One region of the Pseudomonas promysalinigenes genome, then DNA from elsewhere that is predicted to be linked to it. Evidence: riboswitches for the same ligand, from Rfam matches in the RefSeq annotation. Region 1 holds a riboswitch; each other region holds the start of a gene.
The links. A riboswitch is a leader RNA that binds a small molecule or an ion and turns the genes downstream of it on or off. The one in region 1 is predicted to bind cobalamin.

Region 1 (4,470 bases):
TGCCGGCATTAGTAAGTGCGTGCTCATCAAGCGTGGCTGGCGCGGCGATAGAGCCAGGCACTGAGTAAACCCAGCGCTATCCAGAACGCTGCGTTGGTCAGCCAGGAGGCGATCTTGAACTGGGTTTCCAGGGCTTGCGGCGCCAGGCTCTCGTGAACGTCGGGCTGTGGCGCCCCGATCACATGGGGCACTACCAGCAAGACGGCACCTAGCGCCTTGAGCAGGCCATGGCGGGCGAATACCAGCAGTGCCAGGCCGGTGGCGGTGGCGGCGGCCGTGCCGATCCACCAGCTCTGGCGCTGACCCAGATCCGCAGCGGCGGTGCCGGGTAATTCTGGCGGCAAGCCCAGGGTGGGGGCCAGGCAGAACACGGCAAAACCGGCCAACCCCCAGAGCGCCCCAGTGCTGGTGCGGCCTGGTTCGCGCAGGCTGTAAAGGGCGGCGAGGATCAGTGCGAAGCCGACCGCAACCACCAGGTTGCCGCCCGTCGTGGAGAGGATGCGCTGCCAACCATCTTCTGGCGACCAGGCTTCTTCACTGTGGCTGTGCCCGGCGTTCGCCTCTGCGTCATGGCTATGGTGCTCGGCGCTAGGGGCGGCAGTTTCATAGGTTTCCGCTTGGAGGATCAGTGGTGCGACCCAGAAGCTTTGCAGCACTGTCAGCAGCAAGGCTGCGAGCAGGCCGCTGAACCCGGCGGTGCTGGCGATACGCTTGATCATGATGGCCTCAGTGGCAAGGGAAGGCGGCGCTGTGGCGGGTGTCGTGTGCGGCGTTGTGCACGGCCTCTATGTGCGAGAAGCCGGCAAAATACACTAGGCACAGACCTAGAAGGCTGGCGCCTATAGCGATGGCCATGCGTTGGCTGAGGGAAACCTGTGTAGCGATGCTGTGATTGGCGCTGGTGACTGGCATGATGCGATCCTCTGCTTTGCTTTTGTCAGTGCAATGGGCACGAGCGCGGCAGCCCCGGTTGCCAGACAACCAGGGGGATGCGACAGCGCCCGCCCACCGCGGGGTGTTCATGAGCGCCAGGCCGGTCTCCGGGCTTGCGAGGAGGAGCATGGCTCCTTGAAAAGCATCACCTTCCCATGCACTACGCACTGGCACAGTGGTCTTGATGCTTCGCTCGCTTACCGTTGCGGGGGCAGCATCGGGTTTGCCTGGCCCTGGCGAGGGCCTGAGACGCACCGATTTCCCGTTTCACCCCAAGGGGGCACCTGACGCAAGGCATAAGGAGAGCACGGGGCGGTGGTGGCGTCAAATCCAATAAACCGGCTCGCGCTTGCGCTCGCTTCAACACCTGCAATTCTTGCTCTTGCTCTTGCTCTTGCTCTTGCTCTTGCTCTTGCTCTTGGCTTTTGCTTCTAAGCGCACGGTAGTTCAGGCGACACAGATTGCGACTTCAGGAGGCCGGAGTGAGGCCTCCTGAAGTCGCATTCGGCGCTTGCTGAACTACCGCGCGCTTAAAAGCAAAAGCAGAGGAGGGCAAAAGCAATGCAACAGCAGGGCAAAACAAGGCCAAATGCCTATGCAGGAGCGTGGACGATAGTTGACCACCTGCCACCCCCCGCGTAGCCTTGCTGCTTCGAGGTTCTTCGGCCAGGCCGAAGCTAAGACGGGAACGCGGTTGAAGCCGCGGCTGCCCCCGCAACTGTAGGCACCGACAATGGATCGACACAGCCACTGCGCCAACGCGCGGGAAGGCGTCCATCCGCCACTAAGCCGTTCGCACGGCAATGGTACGGTGCAAGCCAGGAGACCTGCCTCGTTCACGATTTCGACTTTCAACCGGGCGGGGTGATCCGGTGGCGAACGAGCCCGGCCAGCTTGGCCTGCGGCTATCGTCCCGTGTGCCCGCGCTAACCTGCCAAGGGCAACACGACATGAAAACATTGGCCAAGCTCCCCGTCACTATCGTTACAGGCTTCCTCGGCTCAGGCAAAACCACGCTGCTGCGCCACATGCTCGATAACGCCCAAGGCCGCCGCATCGCGGTCATCGTCAACGAGTTCGGTGAGCTGGGCATCGACGGCGAAATCCTCAAACAGTGCAGTATCGGTTGCACCGAAGAAGAAGCCAGCGGCCGCGTTTATGAGCTTGCCAACGGCTGCCTGTGCTGCACGGTCCAAGAAGAATTCTTCCCCGTCATGCGTGAACTCGTGGCGCGTCGCGGCGACCTTGATCACATCCTCATCGAAACCAGCGGCCTGGCCCTGCCAAAGCCGTTGGTACAAGCCTTCCAGTGGCCAGAAATTCGCAATGCCTGCACCGTCGACGCGGTCATCACTGTGGTCGATAGCCCAGCCGTGGCCGCTGGCACCTTCGCTGCCTACCCAGAACAAGTCGATGCGCAACGCAAGCTCGACCCCAACCTCGATCATGAGTCGCCCCTGCACGAATTGTTCGCCGACCAGCTGGCCAGCGCTGATCTGGTGGTGCTCAACAAAGCCGACCTGATCGATGCCCAAGGCCTGGCCAAGGTCCGTGCCGAAGTGGCCGAGGAGCTGCCGCCAGCGGTCAAGGTCATCGAGGCCAGCAGCGGCCGCCTGCCGCTGGACGTGTTGCTGGGCATCGGTGCGCAGTCAGAAGTGCATATCGATGGCCGCCGCACGCATCACGATTCGCACCATGACGGCGACGACCATGATAACCACGATCACGACGCTTTCGATTCGATCTCCATCGACCTGCCCGAGGCGGACGAAAGCTTGCTTCTCGATGCCTTGACCCAACTGGTGGTCGAGTTCGGCATCCTGCGTGCCAAAGGCTTCGCGGCCATCCCTGGCAAGCCAATGCGCCTGCTGGTGCAAGGGGTCGGTACACGCTTCGACAAACATTTCGACCGTGCCTGGCGCGCCGACGAGCCCCGCATCACGCGTTTGGTATTGATCGGTCAGGACCTGGACCCTGGGCAGCTTGAAGCTCGCCTGCGCAAGGCGCTGGGCGCCTGACCCATGCACCTGCTGCGGACCCAGCCCGGTGGTTTCGTACCGGACGACAGCATAGCCGATCTCGGCCAGACGCCCGCTGAGCTGGTGATTCTCTGTAGCGGTGATTCGCACTTGGCATTGCTTGCCGAAACCGCTGAGCAGCTCCCTGACGATTTCCCCAGCATGCGTCTGGCCAATCCGATGCAGGTGCAGAACCATGCTTCGGTCGACCTGTATGTGGATCGGGTGCTGCGCCATGCCAAGCTGATTCTGGTATCGCTGCACGGAGGCGTCGGTTACTGGCGCTATGGTGTAGAGCAGTTGGTGGAACTTGCCTCGCGCGGCGTGCAATTGATTCTGGTGCCTGGCGATGATCGCCCGGACCCAGAGTTGACTGGCCTGGGTACGGTCACCGGCGAGGCGGCAGAGCGCCTGTGGCACTACTTGCGTCAAGGCGGCAAAAGCAATGCGGTGAACTTGTTCCACTGCTTGGCCAGCCAGTGGCTGGGGCGCGATTATTCATGGGACGAACCCCAGCCTTTGCCGCGCACTTCGGTGTATCACCCAGGCAAACCAAATGCCCGGCTGGAAGACTGGTACAGCCACTGGGCCACGGACTACCCGGTGGCCCCATTGTTGTTCTATCGCTCGCACCTGCAAGCAGCCAATACCGCATTCATCGACGTGTTCTGCGAACGTTTGCAGGCGGCAGGCCTGAATCCGTTGCCCATCGCGGTGGCCAGCCTGAAGGACAGTGCCTGCCTGGAGCAGGTCGAAGCCTGGCTGGACGAAGTGGGCGCCGAGGTGTTGATCAACACCACAGGTTTTGCGCTGTCCAGCCCGGAGCACCCCAACTTGCGCCCGTTACGTCGAGATATTCCGGTGCTGCAAGCCATCTGCGCCCAGGACAACCAGCCTGGCTGGGAAGCCAGCGAGCAAGGGCTGGGTGCCCGCGACCTGGCCATGCACATTGCTTTGCCGGAACTGGACGGGCGCATCATCACGCGCCCTGTGAGTTTCAAGGACATGGCCTGGCGCAGTGAGCGCAGTCAATCCGATGTGGTCTGTTACCGTGCCCACCCCGAGCGCATGGACTTCGTTGCCGAACTGGCGCGCCGCTGGGTAGAACTGGCGCGCTTGCCCAACGGGCAGAAGCGGGTGGCCCTGGTGTTGGCCAATTACCCTACACGTGATGGCCGCATTGGCAACGGCGTCGGCCTGGACACCCCGGCAGCCGCCCTGAACATCCTTAAAGCACTGCAAGCCGAGGGTTACCCTGTCGCAGCGCTGCCCGACAGCGGTACGCAACTGATTCATCAGTTGCTCGGCGGGGTAACCAATGATCTCGAGCATATCGACCAGCGCCCGTGCGCCCAGAGCCTGAGCCTGGCGGACTACCAGGCGGCGTTCGCGCGCCTGCCCGAGGCCAACCGCCAAGCAGTGCTGCAGCGTTGGGGAACACCCGAGCAGGACCCCATGTACCGTGGCGGACGCCTGATGGTGGCCGGCTTGCGCTTCGGGCTGACGTTCGTGGGCATTC
Region 2 (4,470 bases), 550 kb from region 1:
GGGTGCAGACTACATCGACCCATGGCAGCCAGCCGCTGGCTGGTTCCATAGCGATTCGCCAACCCGTGCGCAGACGCTGTCCACTACCCACACTTTCGCCCTGTTCGCCGAGAACCGCTTGCAGCTGAGCGAGCGCTTGTCGCTGGTGACGGGCGTGCGTCGCGACCAGAATCACATCGAGCGCGACAACCTTGTCGATGCCAGCCGCAGTGACCGCAGCCTGCAGGGTGGCAACTGGCGCGCTGGGCTGGTGTTCGCAGTCACTGATGATCTGTCGCTGTATGGCCAGTACAGCACCAGTGAAGACGGCGTGGACAACCTGATCAGCCTGGCCCCGTCCCAGATGCACTATCACCTGACCGAGGCCAGACAGACTGAGTTGGGCCTCAAGCAGCGCTTCTGGGACAGTCGGGGCGAATGGACCCTGGCAGCCTTCCATATCGTCAAGAACAAGCTGCTGGTGGCTGACCCGATCAGCCACGAGGCCCAGCAAGCCGGGCAGCAGACGTCCGATGGCCTGGAAGCTTCTGTGGAATTGGCCCTGGGGCAGCGCTGGCAGCTATCGGCGAATGCAGCGCTGGTACGTGCCAAGTTCGATGATTTTGACGAGCTGGTCGATGGCGTGCCCCAAAGCCGTGCGGGTAACCGGCCTGCCAATGTGCCGCGGCGCACGGCCAACCTGTGGCTGAGTAAAAGCTTTGGCCAGCATGTGGAAGCTGGCATCGGTGCGCGCTATGTGGACGAACGCTATGCCGACACGGCCAATAGCCAAAGTGCACCGGGTTACACCGTGGTGGATGCCAACATCGGCTGGCAACTACTACCAGCCGTGCGTCTTAGGTTGCAGATCAACAACCTGTTCGACCGGGCATATGTGGCCTCGGTATTCAGTGGCGAGCAATGGGTAATGGGCACGCCGCGGTCGTATTTCGCTACGGTAGATTACACGTTCTGATTCGCCGCGATCGATGGCGCGGGCTAGGCCCGTTCGTGGCTGAACGCCGCTCTTAGAGGTTCATGCCAATCGCCAAGCCTGTGCTGCGGGTTTACCCGCGAGCACGGGCGAAGCCCGTGCCAGGCACGCCCGCTGTAACAGTTAATCAATAGCCACTGCGCAAAAAAACAAGCCAGTGCGCATGATTAGTTATAAGATAACGTTTCCTTTGATACCGATTCTTGCTTGCGAATTTTCCATGATCAGCCCTTCAGTCAAAACCACCTTAACGACCCAGCGCCTGCAAAGCATCGACGCTCTGCGCGGCCTGGTGATTCTGTTCATGCTGCTGGACCACGTTCGCGAGACCTTTTTCCTACACCGCCAGGTCAGCGACCCGATGACCATCGAAACCACCGAACCCTGGTTGTTCGCCAGCCGCACCCTGGCCCACCTGTGCGCGCCGGTATTCGTTCTGCTCACGGGGCTGTCGGCGTGGTTGTATGGTGAGAAGTATCAGGGCCGTGGCGAGGTGTCAGGGTTTTTGTTCAAGCGCGGACTGTTCCTGGTGGTGTTGGAGTTCACCTTGGTCAACTTTGCCTGGACCTTCGAACTGCCACCGGGCGTGATTTACCTGCAGGTCATCTGGGCCATAGGGATAAGCATGATCGCCCTGTCGCTGTTGGTCTGGCTGCCGCGCCCTGCCCTGTTGGGCTTGGCAGCACTGATCATTGCTGGCCACAACCTGCTCGACAACCTGCACTTCGGTGTGGAGTCGGCCTTGCATGTGCCCTGGGCGATGCTGCACGACCGAAGCTGGCTAGACGTGACCGACGGCCTGCGCTTGCGCACGTCCTATCCGGTATTGCCATGGATAGGAGTGATCGCTTTGGGGTATGCCCTCGGCCCGTGGTTCGCCCAAGGCAGCGATGCCGGCCAGCGTCAGCACCGGCTGTTGGTGGCCGGCGCCGTCGCCCTGCTCGGGTTCATGGTATTGCGCCTGTATAACGGCTACGGTGATGCGCCGTGGGCCGGCTACCCGACCATTACGCAGACGCTGATGAGCTTTTTCAACATCACCAAATACCCACCCTCGCTGCTGTTTCTGGCGCTGACCCTGGGCTGCGGCATGCTGTTGCTCCGCGCCTTCGAACGCGCAGGGCATGCCCGCTGGATCAGTGCTTTGGCAGTGCTAGGTGCAGCGCCGATGTTCTTCTATCTGCTGCACCTGTACGTGCTCAAACTGCTGTACCTGGCCGGTACGGCGCTGTGGGGCCATAACCACGGTGAGCACTTTGGCTTTGACAGCATCGGCGCGGTGTGGCTGATGTCGCTGCTGCTGGCTGGGGCGCTGTACGTGCCGGTGCGTGGGTTCGCCCGGCTCAAGGCACGCCGGCGCGATATCGCTTGGCTGAAGTACTTCTGATTTGACCTTTTGCCCGGCGGCTTGATGGTCTACCATGCCGCCCGCCGGTTTCCATCACGGAATCAATAGGGAATCCCGGGCTCGCCCATGGCGTGCCAATCGGAACTGCCCCCGCAACTGTAGGTGCCGAGCCTGCTCCATCGATGCCACTGGGTGATTCGATCCGGGAAGGCTGGAGCCGGGCGAGGACGCACCAGTCAGGAGACCTGCCGGCGCATATCACCAACCGGCGGGGTGTCCGGGATGGCTATCCGGGTTGCCTCTGCGCCAGCAGGGGGCCGGCGATGCCTGTCCGTGCGTTCCTCACCAGAACTGTCCGTCAGGAGATCGCCCCGCATGCTGCCCCGTCTTATAGCCTGGCTTGCAAGCCTGAGCTTCACCGGCCTGGCCCAGGCCGGTACCACTCACTATCCGCTGACCCTTGAGAACTGCGGTATGCCGCAGACGTTCGCCCAAGCCCCGGAGCGTGCGGTCACCATCGGCCAGGCAGGCAGCGAAATGCTCTATGCGCTGGGCCTTGGCGACAAGCTGGCCGGTACCTCACTGTGGTTCAACAACGTGCTGCCCGAATACCAGGCAGTCAATGCCAGGGTACCGCGCCTGGCCGACAACGAGCCGAGTTTCGAGGCAGTCGTGGCCAAGCGTCCTCAATTGGTGGCCGTGCAATTCGAGTGGATGGTGGGCGCTCAGGGGGCGGTGGCTACCCGCGAGCAGTTCGCTGAGTTGGGCATTGCAACCTACCTGCTGCCTTCGGACTGCGAGGGCAAGGACAACCTGGTGGGTGCCGACGGCACTCGTCTGCAGGCGTTTCAGGTCGACAGCATCTACAAAAGTGTCAGCCAGCTGGCCGAGATCTTCGACGTGCAGGAGCGCGGCGCAGCCCTCAATGCCGACCTCAAAGCACGCCTGGCCAGCGCCAGGCTGCAACTGCGCGACAAAGACCTGAGCAAAACTTCGGCACTGTTCTGGTTCTCCAGCAGCGAACTCGCCGCCGCCCCATATGTGGCCGGCCGCCAGGGCGTAGCTGACTTCATGCTGCGCACGCTGGGGGTGCGCAACGTAGTCGATTCGACCGAAGAGTGGCCGACCGTAGGCTGGGAAACCTTGGCCAAGGCCAACCCTACCTGGCTGATCATCGCGCGCATGGACCGCCGTCGCTACCCTGCCGATGACTATAAGAAAAAGCTCGAATTCCTTCGCAAGGACCCGGTGACAAAGCACATGGATGCGGTGAAGCATAACCGTATCATCCTGCTCGACGCCGAAGCGATGCAGGCCGGAATCCGCCTGTTCCGTGGGCTGCAAACGTTATCTGCAGCCTTCGCCAGTGGTCACGCGGCGCAATGATCAAAGCACTGCTCTACAGCACGCTGGCCCTGCTGGCCTTGCTCGCTGCCGTGCTGGCCGGCACGGTCATCGGTGAGACCCACTTGCAGCCAAGCGTCGTCGGCCAGGTGCTGGCCAATCACCTGTGGCAAGCCGGCTATCCGGTCGATCCGATCGATGCCGGTATCGTCTGGAACTACCGCCTGACCCGCTCGCTGGTCGCCGCAGCCTGCGGTGCAGGCCTGGCCACTTGCGGGGTCATTCTCCAGGCACTACTGCGCAACCCGCTAGCCGAACCTTACCTGCTGGGCCTTTCGGCCGGAGCCTCCACCGGCGCAGTGCTGGTGGGGCTGCTGGGGCTTGGCAGTGCGGCCCTGAGTATGTCTGGCGGTGCCTTCCTTGGGGCCCTTGCCGCGTTCACCCTGGTACTGGTGCTGGCCCGCGCCGCTGGGCCCGACAGCAACAACGCACAGGTAATTCTCGCCGGCATCGCTGGCTCACAGTTGTTCAATGCCCTCACCGCCTTGCTCATCACCCAATCAGCCACCGCCGAGCAAGCCCGAGGCATTCTGTTCTGGCTGCTGGGCAACCTCAGCGGCGTACGCTGGCCCTCGGTATGGCTGGCCTTCCCTGCAGCCCTGTTCGGCTTGGTGGTGTGCCTGTGGCACCGCCGCGCGCTGGACGCTTTTACGTTCGGCTCTGACTCGGCGGCGTCTCTGGGCATCGCGGTGCGCCGCAGCCAGTTGCTACTGATCAGCTGCGCGGCGCTGGTGACGGCGGTGAT
Region 3 (4,470 bases), 1.3 Mb from region 1:
ATACCCAACCCAGCCCCAGCCCTTCGGCGCGGGCAGCCAGCCATAGGTTCTGGATTGCGCAGGCCAGCGACGCCAGGTCCATCTCCGGCAAGGTACGGCGGCCAAAGATGTGCGATTCTCGGTTATCCATCAGTGCCGCCACCAGCACCTCGGCGCAATCGCTGATGCCCTCCACTTTGAGCTTCATGAAATCATCCGAGCGTTCGCCCAGCGCTTGGGCGGTGCGCACCCTCTCCTGCTCCACCAGCGCCTGGATGCGCCCGCGCAACTCGCACTGACTGATGCGGATGAACCGCCAAGGCTGCATCAGGCCGACACTCGGCGCCTGATGCGCAGCGGCCAGTAGGCGACCCAGCAGCTCGGGCGCAACCGTGCCACCGGCGAAGTGGCGCATGTCGCGCCGCTCACCGATTGCGCGGTAGATCGCGGCGCGCTCGGCGGCGCTGTAGGCGTGATCGCTCATGGCCGCAACAGCGCCGCCGCCGCGTCAGGGTTGGACGGGAAATAGAAGTGCACGTAAGAGGCCGTCAAACGCCCCAAGCGATACACCGCTTCGTTGCCGCGCCCGCCATTGGGGCTCAGGCCGCGGGCGAGCGGCTCAAGGTCGGTGCTGGTCAGCGAGTGATGATAGGTATGCCCACGCAGGGTGCCCTCGGGCAGTTCCACGGCCTGTAGGGCCAAGGCAGCCAGGCGCTTCTGCATGCTCGCCTCGCCCGGCAGCAAGCCCAACAGCTCAGCACGCTCGCCTGCTACGTCTGTCAGCGCCTCGAGCAGGTACAGCATGCCCCCGCACTCGGCCAGCAGCGGTTTACCCTCGGCATGATGGGCACGGATCGCTTGGCACATCGAAATGTTGGCCGCCAATGCGTGGTGATGCAACTCTGGGTAGCCGCCGGGCAGATACAGGCTGTCTACCGCGGGCAGTGCCCGGTCATGCAGAGGCGAGAAGAACACCAGCTCAGCGCCAAGCTGGCGCAACAGGTCAAGGTTGGCGCCGTAGATAAAGGCAAAGGCTTCATCACGTGCCACGCCGATCCGCACCCCATCGAGGGTTGCGGTGCACCCCTGCGGCGCCGGCGCGGCGAACGTAACCGGCGGTGGCAACGCGGCGTCGCAGCTGGCACCCAAGGCTTGCGCAGCCGCATCCAGGCGGGCATCGAGGTCATTCAACTCGCTGGCCTGGACCAACCCCAGGTGCCGGCTGGGCAACTCGATGCCACGCTCGCGCGACAGGCCGCCATACCAGCGCAGGCCCTCGGTCAGGCTACCTTCGAGCAATTGCGCGTGACGTAGGCTGCCGACACGGTTGGCCAGTACGCCAGCGAAGGGCAGGTCGGCCTGGTAACGTGCCAGGCCCAATGCCAGGGCGCCAAAAGTTTGGGCCATGGCCGTGCCATCGATGACCGCCAACACCGGCACTCCAAAGTGTCGTGCCAGATCGGCACTCGATGGGGTGCCGTCGAACAGGCCCATCACGCCTTCGATCAAAATCAGGTCTGCCTCTTGTGCGGCTTGCCACAGCAACCGACGGCTCTCCTGAGCACCGATCATCCACAGATCGAGCTGGTACACCGGGGCACCACTGGCGCGCTCGAGGATCATCGGGTCGAGAAAGTCCGGGCCGCATTTGAATACCCGTACCTTGCGGCCCAGGTTACGGTGCAAGCGGGCCAAGGCCGCGGTCACGGTAGTCTTGCCCTGGCCAGAGGCAGGTGCCGCGATCAGCACCGCTGGACAGCTGCGGGGTTCACTCACAATTCGACGCCCTTCTGTGCGCGGACCCCGGCCTGGAAGGCATGCTTGAGCATGCCCATCTCGGTGACGGTATCGGCCAGCTCGACCATTTCAGGCTTGGCCGCGCGACCGGTGACGATCACATGCTGCATCGGTGGCCGGGCCTGAATGTCAGTGAGCACCTGGTCCAGGTCGAGATAGCCGTGCTTGAGCGCGATATTGAGCTCGTCGAGCACTACGAACTGCACGTTCGGGTCTTGCAGCAGCTGGCGCGAGACCGCCCATGCCGCCTGGGCGGCAGCGATGTCACGCTGACGATCCTGGGTTTCCCAAGTGAAGCCCTCACCCATCACGTGGTAGCGCACCTGCTCGGGGAAGCGACGGAAGAACAGCTCCTCGCCAGTGCTGTTGCGGCCTTTGATGAACTGCACCACCCCGCACTGCATGCCATGGCCCAGGGCACGGGCAAGCATACCGAACGCCGAGCTGCTCTTGCCCTTGCCGTTGCCGGTGAGCACCAGCAGCAAGCCGCACTCGTTGGGGGAATTGGCGATGCGCTCGTCGATGACCGCCTTCTTGCGCTGCATACGCGCCAGGTGGCGCTCGTCGCGTTCGGTGAATTCGCTCATGGAAGGTTCTCCGCAGGCTGCGGCCACGTGGGCAGTGGCGGCAGGTAAAAGGCGGGCAGACGGAGAACGCGCAGCAGCCACGGCCGAGGCCGCGATGCACCGCACATCACCCTCCGTGATGCCGTTGGCAGTATCAGGCCGGTCTCCGGGCTCATGAGCGGGCCGTGGGCCCAGGGCTACGCGCCTTCCCGGGTGTTCACACCCAGTGGCACTGCGCGGCCGTCACTCATTTACCGTTGCGGGGGCAGCGCCGGAATCGCGCCATGCTGGCGACCACCGGCTTCCCAGTTTCACCCTGCCCAGTCGAAGCTGGCAGGGCACCTGAAACACGCCGCGAAGGTTAGAGGGTTGCACCGGGACCGTCAATCGGCGTGGCCATGCAGAGGAACCCGGTGTTCCCTCAGCGATTCTGCGCCAGGTGCTCCTGGGGAATCACACGCTTGGCCTGCAGATAGGCTTTGGCCCAGTAGCTGTTGGACAGGTAATCCAAGCGTACGGTACCGCCAGTGGAAGGCGCGTGCACGAAGCGCCCTTCGCCCACATAAATGCCCGCGTGACTCACTTGCGAACCGCCGGCAGTGGCGAAGAACACCAGGTCGCCCGACTGCAAGGCGTTGATGCTCACCGTGGGCGCGCGCATCACGATCATCTCGCGGGTCGAACGTGGCAGGCTGATACCAGCAGCATCGCGGTACACGTAACCGATAAGGCCACTGCAATCGAACCCGGAATCCGGTGTATTGCCACCCCAACGGTAAGGCGTACCCACCAGGCCGATAGCACGGATCAACACGTCGTCAGCCAGCGGCGAGCCCTCTGGCTGGCTGTAGGTGATGGTGGGCTGAACCACAGGCGCAGGCGCCGGGGCACGGCTAGAACAGGCGGCAAGTAAAGCCACCATGGAAAGGAATGCGAAGCGCGCCATCATCTTCATGGCCAGAACTTCCTGTCAAAGACCGACCGGCCGGAGCCGAAAAGAGTTGAGAATTTAGATTAGACGCTTTCTGTAAATGCGCACGGCGGCGAGCTTTTTTTATCAAGCAACACCGCCGTGGCAGGGTACATCATTTTGATATCAGTTGCGCGCGATATTGGTCGTCGGCGCCATGGCCAAGGCACGCTTGGCTTCGATGAAGGTCTTGCTCCAGTAGCGGTCACCGAGGCTGTCGATGCGCACACCGCCGCTACGACGGCTGCTGGAGTGGATGAACTGGTTGTCACCCAGGTAGATACCGGCGTGGCTCACACGGCCACGGCCATTGGTGCTGAAGAACAGCAGGTCGCCTGGCTTGAGCTTATTGCGCGCCACCTTCGGCGCATCGACGTTGATCATCTCGCGGGTGGAGCGCGGCAGGTTCATGCCAGCTTCCTCGCGGAACAGATAACCGATGAAACCGCTGCAGTCGAAGCCCGACGCTTCAGAGGTGCCGCCAAAGCGATAGCGAGTGCCGATCAGCGACATCCCACGCTCCAGAATGCTGTCTGCCAGCACCGGAAGCTGGTACGGCTTGCTGCTGGAGAAGGCCTCCAGATCGTCTTCAGTGGCCTGCTCTTCTTCACCGAAGACCGACGAAGGCGAGGCTTTGACTTTGTTGACCGACTGCGAGGCAACCGGGGTGTGATCCTGGGGCTGGGAAACTGGGCCTTGGGCCGCACAGCCAAAAAGCAGGGTCACGAGTGCGAGAGGCACGAGGGGTGCGAAGCGCTTTAGCATGGGCACGACCGTGTCAGTAATCCTTTAGAGGGAGGGAACTATGCCCTCTATCATGGCCATTTGCAAATTTTATCGAAAAAAATGTGACTTTTTCGTTTTACCCCTCAAAGCCCTGTGTTTACGGGGCTTACCAGCCGAGGGTTTCCTTCAGGAACGGGATGGTCAACTTGCGTTGTGCCTGCAGTGAGGCCTGGTCGAGGCGCTCGAGCAAGTCGAACAGTGCGCTCATGCTGCGGGTGCCACGGGTGAGGATGAAATGGCCGACTTCGTCGGTCAGGTGCAGGCCGCGGCGCGACGCCCGCAGCTGCAGGGCACGCAGCTTGTCCTCGTCGGACATGCCGCGCATCTGGAACACCAGCGCCAGGGTGAGGCGCGACTTGAGGTCGGGCAGCT

Region 2: linked by a shared signal. The riboswitch ahead of HU725_RS09205 (ABC transporter substrate-binding protein) and the one ahead of HU725_RS11635 (CbtB domain-containing protein) in region 1 are both predicted to bind cobalamin.
Region 3: linked by a shared signal. The riboswitch ahead of cobO (cob(I)yrinic acid a,c-diamide adenosyltransferase) and the one ahead of HU725_RS11635 (CbtB domain-containing protein) in region 1 are both predicted to bind cobalamin.

Annotation. Positions count from the first base shown of each region.
Region 1 covers NZ_CP077094.1:2,565,215-2,569,684, reverse strand. The annotation lists gene HU725_RS11645 (cobalamin biosynthesis protein) at 1-9, opposite strand, end outside; gene HU725_RS11640 (CbtA family protein) at 27-719, opposite strand; gene HU725_RS11635 (CbtB domain-containing protein) at 727-912, opposite strand; cobalamin riboswitch at 1,015-1,236, opposite strand; cobalamin riboswitch at 1,572-1,782, shown strand; gene cobW (cobalamin biosynthesis protein CobW) at 1,884-2,951, shown strand; gene cobN (cobaltochelatase subunit CobN) at 2,955-4,470, shown strand, end outside.
Region 2 covers NZ_CP077094.1:2,018,548-2,023,017, reverse strand. The annotation lists gene HU725_RS09215 (TonB-dependent receptor) at 1-955, shown strand, start outside; gene HU725_RS09210 (acetyltransferase domain-containing protein) at 1,194-2,360, shown strand; cobalamin riboswitch at 2,389-2,588, shown strand; gene HU725_RS09205 (ABC transporter substrate-binding protein) at 2,697-3,707, shown strand; gene HU725_RS09200 (FecCD family ABC transporter permease) at 3,704-4,470, shown strand, end outside.
Region 3 covers NZ_CP077094.1:1,237,887-1,242,356, reverse strand. The annotation lists gene bluB (5,6-dimethylbenzimidazole synthase) at 1-463, opposite strand, end outside; gene HU725_RS05760 (cobyrinic acid a,c-diamide synthase CobB) at 460-1,755, opposite strand; gene cobO (cob(I)yrinic acid a,c-diamide adenosyltransferase) at 1,752-2,363, opposite strand; cobalamin riboswitch at 2,483-2,703, opposite strand; gene HU725_RS05750 (C40 family peptidase) at 2,764-3,297, opposite strand; gene HU725_RS05745 (C40 family peptidase) at 3,439-4,077, opposite strand; gene hda (DnaA regulatory inactivator Hda) at 4,205-4,470, opposite strand, start outside.